DNA from 4 places in the Lysinibacillus sp. FW301-JW8 genome. Region 1 is predicted to be linked to each of the others. Evidence: riboswitches for the same ligand, from Rfam matches in the RefSeq annotation. Region 1 holds a riboswitch; each other region holds the start of a gene.
The links. A riboswitch is a leader RNA that binds a small molecule or an ion and turns the genes downstream of it on or off. The one in region 1 is predicted to bind S-adenosylmethionine.
Positions count from the first base shown of each region.

Region 2: it holds a riboswitch for S-adenosylmethionine, as region 1 does, so the genes downstream of both, AC3WOM_RS19750 (MetQ/NlpA family ABC transporter substrate-binding protein) here and metA (homoserine O-acetyltransferase MetA) in region 1, are expected to answer to the same signal.
Region 3: it holds a riboswitch for S-adenosylmethionine, as region 1 does, so the genes downstream of both, AC3WOM_RS07240 (cyclase family protein) here and metA (homoserine O-acetyltransferase MetA) in region 1, are expected to answer to the same signal.
Region 4: it holds a riboswitch for S-adenosylmethionine, as region 1 does, so the genes downstream of both, AC3WOM_RS20430 (bifunctional homocysteine S-methyltransferase/methylenetetrahydrofolate reductase) here and metA (homoserine O-acetyltransferase MetA) in region 1, are expected to answer to the same signal.

Region 1 covers NZ_JBYTBB010000008.1:105,914-109,077, forward strand. The annotation lists gene AC3WOM_RS05555 (TSUP family transporter) at 1-103, opposite strand, end outside; gene AC3WOM_RS05560 (TrmB family transcriptional regulator) at 229-1,011, shown strand; gene AC3WOM_RS05565 (nucleotide excision repair endonuclease) at 1,056-1,427, opposite strand; SAM riboswitch class I at 1,621-1,731, shown strand; gene metA (homoserine O-acetyltransferase MetA) at 1,855-2,790, shown strand; gene AC3WOM_RS05575 (bifunctional cytochrome P450/NADPH--P450 reductase) at 3,000-3,164, shown strand, end outside.
Region 2 covers NZ_JBYTBB010000056.1:26,689-29,852, forward strand. The annotation lists gene AC3WOM_RS19745 (methionine ABC transporter ATP-binding protein) at 1-886, opposite strand, end outside; gene AC3WOM_RS19750 (MetQ/NlpA family ABC transporter substrate-binding protein) at 1,107-1,940, opposite strand; SAM riboswitch class I at 2,029-2,133, opposite strand; gene AC3WOM_RS19755 (PPC domain-containing DNA-binding protein) at 2,383-2,886, shown strand.
Region 3 covers NZ_JBYTBB010000012.1:40,982-44,145, reverse strand. The annotation lists gene AC3WOM_RS07245 (DedA family protein) at 1-526, shown strand, start outside; gene AC3WOM_RS07240 (cyclase family protein) at 572-1,309, opposite strand; SAM riboswitch class I at 1,427-1,532, opposite strand; gene AC3WOM_RS07235 (YuzC family spore coat inner layer protein) at 1,890-2,189, opposite strand; gene AC3WOM_RS07230 (helix-turn-helix domain-containing protein) at 2,756-3,164, opposite strand, start outside.
Region 4 covers NZ_JBYTBB010000060.1:7,856-11,019, forward strand. The annotation lists gene AC3WOM_RS20430 (bifunctional homocysteine S-methyltransferase/methylenetetrahydrofolate reductase) at 1-1,180, opposite strand, end outside; SAM riboswitch class I at 1,266-1,365, opposite strand; gene AC3WOM_RS20435 (protoporphyrinogen oxidase) at 1,491-2,879, opposite strand.

The DNA.
Region 1 (3,164 bases):
ATGAGATTAAGCCACCACCACCAACCACAGAGTCTACAAAGGCTGCGAGAAACCCAAACGCAATCAATAAAATTACTACATTTACATCTACTTCAAAAAGCATGTTGACACCTCATTAGATAGTTACTACTGAAATAGTAACTAATTTTTATTTCGCTGTAAAGACTATTTTTTTCATTAGCTTCTATTCATCAAATTATTCTATAATAAAGGAAATGGAGGGATTGGATGGATGAATTAATCGCCCAATTAAAAGAGCTAGGATTTACAGAATATGAAGGAAAGGCCTATACGGCACTTGTCCAAAAGAGCCATATTAGTGCTTATCAGGTCAGCAAAAACTCTGGTATTCCTCGAGCAAGAGTTTATGACATACTGGATGTGCTCGTTGAAAAAGGATTAGTGCTGAAAGAGGAGGCTGCTGATCAAACAACTTATTCTTCCATTCCTGTTGCTATGTTTTTACAGCAAATTCAACAGCGCTGGCAATCGAATTTTACGTCAATTAGTGACCAATTAGAAAAATTAGAAACTAAGGAGCAGGAAGCGGAGCCTAAAGTGTTAATGTTAAAAGGGAAGCAGACCATTATTAATTATTGTCAGTCATTATTAAAGAAAGCGGAGAAAAAGGTACTTCTTTCTATGTGGGAAGAGATGTATGAAGCATTGAGAGAGGATATTTTATTGGTGGCTGAACAAGTTCCTGTTCACGGTATTACACTATATGTGCATGAACCTGTGTCATCCATCGATATGCATCGAATGACATATTATACGAAAAAATCTTCTACACAGCACTGGTTTATCTTGTCTATCGATGGTCAAGAGATGATTTATGGACATTCTCCTTCAAATCTTGAAACTGCTTTTATTACGAATGATCCGGTTCACATTTATTTATTAGAGGATTATATTTGGCATGATGTCCTTATTAATCGTCTCCTAAGACGAGATGATCATGAGCTTGAGGAATGGATTACGAAAGAACGAAAAGCATTTTTTGTAGAGTAAAAAATAAAGAATCTGCTTGCCTTTAGAGGCAAGCAGATTCTTTTTTAATAAAATACTTTATCAACATTATATCTAGAGCGGAAAACATTAATGGCATACGTTTCGTAAATTTCACGTTCCATTGGATCTTCTATTTCATAAACTTCAATTTTGAAAATTTCTTGACGATGATTTTTCATAGGTGATACATTGTCTTCAAAATGTTTTTTTATACGTTGACGAATTTTACGCGCTTTACCGACAAATAAAAGCTCATTTTTCTCATTGTAAAATAAGAAAATGCCACCTTTGTCTCGTGTGATTTTATGGAAGTCAATAAAACCATGGTATGGTGTAATTGGTACATCACCAGGCTTTAAATCTTGCTCACGCTGGCGAATCACTAAATCTGGTTTAGGAAATTCAATTTTAATCAAGCTATTCACGTTCCTCTCTGTTACTAAAGGTATATGTTAACATAATCACAGCATGTTTACCATAAAATTTCATATGTTGTTATGATGATTAGTGTTCATCAAAATTTAGCTAAACATGCATAGTAATGACAAAATATTCTATGTTTTATTGATATTCTTAATAGTTCATGTTACAATTCATTTTAATTAAATAATCTTATCAAGAGAAGCTGAGGGATTTGGCCCGATGACGCTTCAGCAACCTCTAACAAATGTTAGAAAGGTGCTAATTCCAGCAAAGGTTTTTTCCTTTGAGAGATAAGAGTGAACGTGGTGAAAATCCCCCTCATTCTATCTCGCATGGAATAAGGGGGATTTTTTAATTTCATAAAAAGTGTCATTGTAAACTTGATTTTGAAGAGGGAAATAAAAGAGAGGGGAATGCAAGATGCCAATTAATATTCCAAAAAACTTACCAGCTGGAGAACATTTACGAGAGGAAAAGATTTTCGTGATGGAAGAGGATCGTGCGAATACACAACAAATTCGTCCATTAAATATATTAATTTTCAACTTAATGCCTGAAAAAGAGAAAACAGAGCTGCAATTACTGCGCTTGCTAGGGAATACGCCACTGCAAGTCAATATTACATTTTTAAATACAGCAACACATGAATCAAAAAATGTTAGTAAATCACATTTACAGCTATTTTACACAACTTTCCAACAAATTCGTCATCGCCGCTTTGACGGAATGATTATTACAGGAGCACCTGTAGAGAAGATGGCTTTTGAAGAAGTGAATTACTGGCAGGAAATCTCACAAATTATGGATTGGTCTAAGAAAAACGTGACATCTATCCTACATATATGTTGGGGGGCACAGGCTGCTTTATATCATCATTATGGAATCGGGAAGGTTGAACTTCCAGCAAAATGCTCAGGTGTTTATTCGCATGTCATTACAGATTTAACAGTCGACTTAGTGCGTGGATTTAGTGATTTATTTACAGCACCACATTCTCGTTATACATCTGTTTCTATTGATGAAGTACGCAATCATCCTGATTTACGTTTACTGTCCTATTCAGAGGATGCAGGTGTATTTATTGTGCAGTCCAAGGATAATAAAAACATTATGATCACAGGTCATCTTGAGTATGATGCAACAACTTTAGCAGATGAATATAATCGAGATGTCGCAAAAGGGTTAGATATTACTGTACCGGTGAACTATTTCCCGAATGACGACCCAGCACATGAGCCAATTAATACATGGCGTGCCCATACCCATTTGCTATTCTCAAACTGGCTGAATTACTATGTTTATCAAGAAACACCATATGAATGGGATTTCGTTGATGAAATTGAATATCATATTTAGTTAAATTTAAATCCGCAAAAAGCCCAATGTCTCAACTTACTAGAGTGAGAGGTTGGGCTTTTGCTATTTCACTCTTTGTTCACAAATACTGCCATTTTTCCCTTGGATAATTTCTAAAAAGTTGAGTTCTACTTAATTTTTGGTATATTATTTTATCAAATGATAGATTTAACTATCATTTTTTATTTTACTGAAAGAAGGGATTCATGATGATAAGTGTAGAAGATGTTCCAAAACCAAAAACATTTGGTCCACTTGGCCATTTGCCCTTAATCGATAAAGAGCAGCCAACATTATCACTTTGTAAGCTTGCAGAAGAGTATGGGCCGATATATCGATTAGAAATACCAGGTTATACGAGCTTAGTAATATCT
Region 2 (3,164 bases), on a different contig from region 1:
TATTGGCAGTTAAAATATTTGGCTGAACATCGTATACTTTGCTGACCTCTGTCAGTAACGGTTTTCCAGTACTTTCTCCGAGAAATGTTAGACGAATAACACTCCCTGAAACATTGAGCTGCTGGATAAGAGAAGGGGATAGATTACGCTGTGAAATCGTGTTCAAGAACTTTCGCGTTGTTGGGTGCTGAGGCTTCGCAAAAAGATCAATAGCAGAGCCGTATTCCACAACTTTCCCTGCTTCAAGAACAGATACATCATCGCAGATTTTTTGTATGACATTCATTTCATGCGTAATAAGTAAAATAGTAATGCCTAGCTCACGATTAATTTTCAATAAAAGCTCAAGAATGGCTTCTGTTGTTTCTGGATCAAGTGCACTAGTCGCTTCATCACTTAGTAAGATTTCGGGTTCCTGTGCTAATGCACGGGCAATAGCAACTCGTTGTTTTTGACCTCCTGAAAGCTGACTTGGAAAGCTTTCTAATTTTTCTGTTAAACCAACAATTTCAGCGTATTTCGCCACACGATTTTTTACTTCGACATCGTTATAGCCAAGAAGCTTTAATGGGATAGCAATATTGTTATAAACGGTCGCAGTTTTTAAGAGATTAAAATGCTGGAAGATCATCCCGATCTTTTGACGGGTCTTTCGAAGATCATTTAGGGAAAGGGAAGTAATATCCACATTATTGATCCAAACTTTTCCTGCTGTTGGACGCTCCAATAGGTTGACACAGCGAATAAGTGTACTTTTACCTGCACCACTATAGCCAATGACCCCATGAATTTCACCTTTTTTAACATGAAGGTTAATCCCATCCACTGCTCTGACAATACCTTTTTTTGTTTTAAATTCTTTGGATATATTTTCTAACCGAATCATATGGATGTCTCCTTTCTAAAAAGCAAGAATCTGCTCGCTTTCCCAAAGGATTCTAGCAGATTCTCTATTTTATCCCGCTTAACGTGCTGTATAATCCCCTTTTCAAGAACAAAAAATTCTAAGTAGGGATCTTAATAACCTGTATAAGCCCAATTGTTTCAACGAATAATCAGTGGAAGATGGGGAAAATAACCACTTTATCGAAGTCTATTTTTAGTACTTACCAGCTTGCAATTACAGAACCCTTAAATTCATCTTCAATAAATTTGCGTACTTCATCAGATTGATAAGCTTCAACGAATTTTTTAATCGTTGGATCATTCTCATTTTCGGCACGTACTACGATATAGTTTACATAAGGAGAGTCAGTAGATTCTAAAAGGATAGAATCTTCTTTAGGATTAATGCCAGCATCAAGCGCAAAGTTTGTATTAATAGCAGCTACATCAACCTCACTAAGCTGCTTTGGAATTTGTGCAGCCTCTAACTCTATGAATTTTAAATTTTTCTTGTTTTCTTCAACATCACGGATAGATGCTGTTAGGCCAGTACCTTCTTTTAATTTAATATAGCCAGCTTCTTGTAAAACAAATAGTGCACGGGCACCGTTTGTTGGATCGTTTGGTAAACCAAATGTTGCTCCGTCTGGTATTTCATCAAAAGATTTATATTTTTCAGAGTAAACACCCATTGGATTCAGAATAGTTTTTCCTACTGGTACTAAGTCTGTATCATGATCTTTATTAAAAGTATCTAAGAAAGGCTCGTGCTGATAGCTGTTTGCATCAAGATCGCCTTCAGCTAATGAAGTATTAGGTAAAACATAGTCAGAGAAGGATTTAAGCTCTACTTCCAAGCCTTTTTCCTTTGCAACTTTTGCCGCAACCTCTGCAATTTGTTCATGTGGACCAGAAGTAACCCCTACTACGATTTTATTTTCATCAATAGCCTTACCTTGGTCACCTTTACTATCTTCTTTTGTACCGCAGCCTACTAATGCAGCTGCTAATGTAAGACCTGCTATGCCTAATAAAAATTTGTTTCGTTTCTTCATGAATATGACCTCCAAAGTTTGTTTTATCGGTTTTTAAAAATAAAAAAACTCTCTTATAAACTAAGAGAGGCTCATGAAAAAACGTCCTCTCTTATCTATCAAACGACAATCGTTTGCAGGATTTAGCACCTTCCTTTAAAAAGGAGGTTGCCGAGCTTCATAGGGCCAGTCCCTCAGCTACTCTTGATAAGAGATATATAGTATTTTTATAAATCCGATAGAACTAATATAAATTATAGGTTATTATTAGTCAATAATTATTTTATTTTTTATTTATTTTGATTTAGCAAATATGTGAAGAGATGAATGGTTTTTTGTTTTTGCATCCGCTGAATCAAGTGAGAGCCCCCTACGGATTTTGAGTAGAAGCTTTTAGAGCTAGCTAGACGTTGGGGTGTAATTGGTTATGATAAAAAACTTTGAAGCAAAAAGGGGTGTAGAGATGCCTATAAGAGTAAATTACGGAGTTGGAGCATTTGGAAAAGTGATTAGTGCTCGTATTTTAATGGGGACTGATATTATCGAGGGGATAGAAGCAATCTGTCAAGAGAACGATATTGAGTCGGCTACCATTGTTAGCTGTATTGGCAGTTTTCAAAAAAGTAGTTTTGTATATTTAGTACCAGATGAGACCTCTAAAATTAATGTCGGTTTCAGTGAAGTAGTTAAAAAAGAGGGACCCCTTGAATTTATTCAAGGTGCTGGTGTTGTGTGTAAACGTGATGGAGAATATGAGACGCATCTTCATGGATCAATGAGTGATCAATGGGGTCAAGTATCGGGAGGGCATTTGATAAAGGGTGGAAATATTGTAATTACAGCCGATATCGTTTTAGCTGAGGTACAGGGCATTCAGCATATTCGCCAATTTGATGATGAAACAGGACATGTTCAATTTTATCCTTTAGAAAAAGATTTACAGAGTCCAAGAAAGATCGAGAAATGAAAAAACTGTTCTATGGCATTGCTGTAGAACAGTTTTTTTGGAATTTGTTTATATCAATTATGCCTCGGCATAATTGCGTCCGGAATCGGCTTTGTGCTTAGGCCTGCATGAAGCAGGTCAGTTAGCCGTTATCGCATGGATGCGATGATTTTAGGCTAACATCCTTTATTAACTTCTTTTCGATTCCGTGACATCCGCCAGAGGCTTTGGGTCAACACGATGTTGGTCACTCAGGCGTTTTCACAGGATGTGAAGATCTTAGCCTGAGTTCCTCTATT
Region 3 (3,164 bases), on a different contig from region 1:
TGGAGGGATTGTCGGGTTGCCTATTCCTGATGAAATATTTTTAACATATGTAGGATATAGTGTATATCGCGAAACACTAGCACATGTTCCGGCATTACTCAGCGCAGCCATAGGGGCAATAGGCGGCATTACCTTAAGTTACTATATAGGTTATCGGTTCGGGCTACCTTTATTGCATAAATACGGACCGAAGATTCATATTACTAAACAGAAAATTGATTTTACTAAAAAATTGTTTACAAAAATAGGCCCAGTCTTATTACTGATAGGTTTTTTTATTCCAGGTGTACGCCATCTTACCGCATATATAGCTGCCATTAATAACTATCCATATAGGAAATTTGCTTTTTTTGCTTATGCAGGAGCATTTATTTGGACATTTACTTTTATTACACTAGGAAAAGTACTAGGTGAGAAATGGCGCTATGTAGGATTTTATTTATCTCATTACAGTATTTATCTAATTGTAGTCTTCATCATATTAATGTTGATCATTTATTATTTTTTCAAAAAAAGAAATAAATAAGGGTCTGATTCTTCTAAGTGAAGTGAATGAGACCCTTATTTATTTTTAAGGTAGGATGGCAAATGAACGAACGGGGAATCCAGATGCTTTTTCTGGTTTTGGTACGATATTGAATATGACAGCCCCTTTTGGTGGCAACTGATCTAAATTTGTTAAAAGCTCAATTTGATAAGTATCTTGCTCAAGTACAAAATATTCACCGTCTAACTTACCATTTTTACGAAAATCTGCTGCTGAATCAGTGTCGAAAGTTTCGTGACCAATAGCACTAACTTTTCGTTCTTTGAATAAAAATTGTAAAGCCTCTAATCCCCAACCGGGTATATGATTATGACCCTCAGCATCCTTATTATTGAATGCTTCCTTATTTGGCCAGCGCTTACTCCAATCGGTGCGTAGGGCAACAAATGTACCTGCTTCAATTTCCCCATGCTCAGCCTCAAAGTCAAGAATACCCTGAACACTTAAGGTAAAATCATTATTTTGATCGGCTTCATTCGATTTATCAATCACGATTAATGGTAGCACTAATTCCTTTAAATCTAATTCTTCTAAAAAACGTGTGTCCCTTACAAAATGGATAGGGGGATCAATATGCGTTCCGTATTGTCCGGGAAAAGTGAATTGCTGTGCAAAGAAGCCATCATCATGAGAGAATAAGGTTTCAAATTTTGCGTCCTCAAACATAAAGAAGTGAGGCGAATTTGGTCCAAATGTATGTGTTAAATCTACCCATTTTCTTGATTTCAATAGCTGCACTGCTTGTAAAAGTTCATTAGTCATCGTATTTACCTGCTTCCTATTAATAGTTTGAGTTATTTCCTTCTTGTTCAATCACAACCACAAAAAAGAGTCCTTCTTGGAGAAGAGGACTCTTGTGCAAAGCAACTGATGTAGGTCTTCTCATCTTCAAGGCAAATATTTTGCCAATTGGAGTTAGCACCATACCCAGAGGCTGGTTGCTGAGACTTCATAGGGCCAATCCCTCTGTCTCTCTTGATAAGAAATGCGATATAAGAATTTTCAGAAATAACGATTACAAATACATTAGCATATTTTTTTATAGTTTACAAGTTCAATAGGGATACATGGTTAATATTTTACATACAAAAAGAGCGGCTATATCCAGTTGTTAATAACTCTTCTTAATCGCCCTGTTCGTTATATTGATCTGGAACTGATACATTAAGGGAGATGCTGATCTAGTTAGCGTAAAAACAATGTCTTTAGGGTACCAGAAAAACCAACTAATACGGTTAAGCATTTGTTAGGGAAAGAGCCACGCTGATTAGAGGCTCTTAGGGGAAAGTTAAGTATACAAGTGGGTTCTTATGAAAAGAGCCCTCTTGTAGAAAAGGTGCTGTCACCAGCTTAAAACTAACGTAAGCTTGCAGCATTCACTATCTGTAAATACTATCCGAATATTATCAGGTGTATAGTTTGTTTCAAATTTCATAGTAATACCCGTTGAAATGATTAACTTTTCAACCTCCGATTTATTTGATTTCTGTGCAGCATCCATAAGATCATGTGCAAATTGTTCTGATCCATCAATTTTATCTGTAAGTAGCTGAGCTTGCTGCATAATTCCCTTTACTCGCTTGGCAGAAATTTTTAATTTATTTGTATTTACAGCGGGAAAAGGATTAGTATTTGTCGGCATAGCTAAATATCTAGATGGTTGGTGAAGAGCTGGATGATTTACTATTGCCAATTCTGGATAATAGGTAGGATAGACGAAATATGGATAAGGGTGGTTGTAATACAGCTTAATTCCTCCTATCCACTAGCTGATACCCTATCTTATGTGCAGCAAAGACTTTCGGTGTTCACTGTTTCTAGATATCAAGGAGGGCATTATCAAATGAAGCAGAACAATACAGTGGATGAGCTAGGAAGAGGTAACTAAGTCGATTGGAAATAATGGAGCTTGATCAGAGATGAGCCTGGGCTGATCAAAAGTGAAGGAAACCAGATCGAAAAAGAGTTCAAGCTGATCAAAAATGGAGGGACCTGAGCAAAAAAGAGTTCAAGCTGATCAAAAATGGAGGGGACCTGATCAAAGAGGGGGCCGAACCGATCAAAGGGACGGAACCTGATCAAAGAGAAGCCCAAGCCGATCAAAAAAGAACGGAACCCGATCAAAGTATAGCTCAAGCCGATTAAAAGTGGAGGAAACCCGATCAAAAAAGAAGGCTTCGTTCTTAATAGCCTTCTTTCACAATTATTTTATCCAAGAACACGTAAAACATCATCTATTTTTTTGTTATGGGAGAGAATGCCGTAGTTCATCCATGTTAAGAAATCAACCTCATAGACACAGTTGTTTTTCACTGCTGAGAGATTGTTCCAGGTAGTGGATTTTAACAATACTCGTTCCTCTCCTTCAAAAATTGAATGTTGCTTGTCGAAGGTAATGAATAAATGATCAGCATCTAAATGTATAAGCTGATCAAATGTTAGATGTTTTTTTCGTGTATGAGGTGGAATATTCCATACAGACTGATGGGGTGTTAAGCCGAGATCACGATATAGAATGGGTCCCGTATAGCCGCATTCGGGTCCTGCATAGAGGCTAATGCCGATTGCAGAGATACGAAGAAAGGCTACACTATGTCCATATACTGATTTTTGAAGC
Region 4 (3,164 bases), on a different contig from region 1:
CAATTAAATTACGATCTCGACATGTAATATGTGTTAGCGGGCGTACCCCATGTGTTTCTTTCAGTAATGCGCCCATTGCCACATTGCTTATTCTTGGAGATGCAAGTGAATTATCCGCCATCATAACCACATCTGCGCCTGCCTCATATAATTTTTTAGCACCTTTAATAAAGCCATCGATTTCTAAATGTCTTGGTGTATCCAACTCTACAATAACCGAGCGTTGACGTTTTACTTTTATATGCAGAGGCTCAAATCTTGATGGTTCTGCCTCACGTACAATCTCTACTTTTTCTGGCTTCGCTAATTTTTCTTCTACCGGAGACAGCTCCTCTAAGTATTTTTTTGCTGCAGCAATATGCTTTGGCGTCGTACCACAGCAACCGCCTATTAAACGTACACCTTGATCTCGAAGTGCTACAGCTGCTCGACCAAAATAGTCTGTCTCAGACTCATAAACCACTCGGCCGTCTTCTAAGTCTAGAAGAGATGCATTTGGATATGCTGACATAAATGCCTTCTCAGGAAGCTCTACACCTTCAAATGCTTGAATCGTATGGAATGGACCTAAACGACAGTTAACACCTACAATATCAGCTCCAAGCGCTTCAAGCTCATGTAGAGCGTTATTTAAACTCTTACCATTTTGCAATACTCCCGGTTCATGCATTGAAACTTGCGCAATGATTGGCAACTTGGTTTTTACTCGAAGCATTTTTAATGTCGCTGTTAATTCTTCAAAATCATAATAGGTTTCAAGTAAAAGGCCGTCTGGATTCCCTGCAAGTAATACAGTTGCTTGCTCTTCCACAGTCGCTAAAATTTCTTCTAACGTTGCATCGCTTTTTCGGATGCCTCGAATTCCTCCGATAGTTCCTAAAACAAATTGACCGCCATCTGCAGCGGCTCGCTTTGCAATTGTAATAGCAGCTTCATTAAACTGCTGAACACGCGATTCTAATCCATAGCGTGCTAATTTTATGGCATTCGCTCCATAAGTATTTGTTTGAATAATGTCGGCTCCAGCTACGATATACTCTCTATGAATCTTTTCAATTAATTCTGGTCTTTGAACATTCATTTCCTCATGACAGTACTCCAAGCCATAGCCGTATAATACCGTACCAATTGCACCATCTGCTGTCAGAACATGCGTTTTTAACTTTTCAAGCAATCCCATAAAACTAGCCCCTCTTCCTATTTTTCTATAATAAAAAAGCCTTCTTTAACACAAAGAAGGCTTTTACGTTTCGTAATTTTGTTCCTTCTCATCTTCGACCATAGGGTCTTCTGGATTTAGCACCTGACAAAAAGTTGGTTGCTGAAGCATCATAGGGCCAGTCCCTCAGCTTCTCTTGATAAGAATTTAGTATGAATTTTTTAAATAATTAAAAGAATCATATCGTTAACAAACGTTTGAGTCAAGACTATTTCACGTAACAAAGGATATTTCAAACGAAAAATATAATTTTTTGTCTTATATTCTGCAATTAAGAGAGTTTTTCAGCAATATCCTCCCCTATTTTTTTACCGTTTTGAATACAAGCACCTATACCTACACCAAAATAAGAGCAGCCAGCAATGGATAAATTCGGATAGTTTGTTTCGAGCTCTTGTAATAAACCCTGTAATGCCTCACGATGAGCTAAATCATATTTCGGCATTTGATCAATCCATCTACTCACATTCACGACATTTGGCTTTTCTTCAATTCCCAAGCTTTTTCTTACATCCTCTAAGGCAACAACCGCTAATTCTTCATCTGTCATCCTACGTAACTTCTCATACGCAGGGTTAATACTTTTATAGAAGAGTCGAACAAGTAATTGCTCATTTGCTGAAGTATGCTTCCACTTGCGGCTTGTCCATGTCGCTGCATTACAGATTACATCCGAATTATGTGACACAATAAAGCCTGTTCCATCAGCTGGTAATCTATTATCGGGTACATCAAATCCTAAATAAATCGTAATGGCTGAGGCAGTATTGAACTGTTCAAAATAACGGTTCAATGTATCATCCTTTAATAAGCTCTGTACAGCTTCATTAGGTAATGCTAAAACAACATGATCTGCTTTAATAACCGTATCATCTGCCAAAGTAACAGTGTAGTGATCTTCCTGCTTGTTGACACTTGTAATGGTAATTCCCTTAATAATTTCTACATCAGTTAACGTTTCTTCAAGACGATCAATTAAAGACGATAAACCATTTTTAAACGAAATAAACTTTTTATTAGCGGCTTTTACAAATTGTTCTCGATTTGCATCAAAACCTTTAATGATACTACCGTACTCATTTTTATAATCAATTAAATAAGGTAAAGTGGAGGCTATCGATAATTGATGTAAATCTCCTGAATACACTCCTGCAAGTACTGGCGCTATTTGGTTTTGTACAAGCTCCTCGCCTAAATAATACGTTAAAAATTCTCCGATAGAGCTATCCTTTGTAAAGCCCGCATTCGGCATTGTCAAATCCTTTAATGCTTCTTTTTTACCTTCTTCGGATACAAGTGTGCTTTCCTCCAGAGAGTGTAGGCTCATTGGAATGCCGAACGTCGAATCTGCCGGAATGGCATGGAGCTCATTATTTGTGTATATATAGGAAATCCCAGTTTCGTTGTATACCAAATCTTGCTCAAAATTAAGCTCTTCAATCAGTTCCATAACACCTTTATGACGAGCTACAATTGAATCTGCCCCTGTTTCCATAATGAATCCATGTTCGTGAGCAGAGTGCAGCTTACCACCTAGATATGTATTTTTTTCAACAAGCACAAGCTTTACATCTAAATTTTTCTCCTTCACTTGACGCTGCAAATAATGCATCGTACATAAACCCGTAATTCCGCCGCCTAATACAACCACTGTTTCCATATTAACCGCCCCTAATTTTTGTTGTCTTCCTTTAGTATAAACTCTTTTTATTGAAAATTACGCTAAATCCTTTACAAATTTAGCAAAAATGGAGCTATCCAGTGGTTAGGATAGCTCCATTTCTATGACTAAAGTATGTATTTTTCCATAATAATACAAAAAATACTTTTAACCTTAAATCTCGGTCATCAGCTTGCAAAATTGCATAACCTATATATCGCCTTCAGAACCATTAATTTACACATATTAATGGTTTTTATAGTGTTTACAGGCTGTAGATCTTCA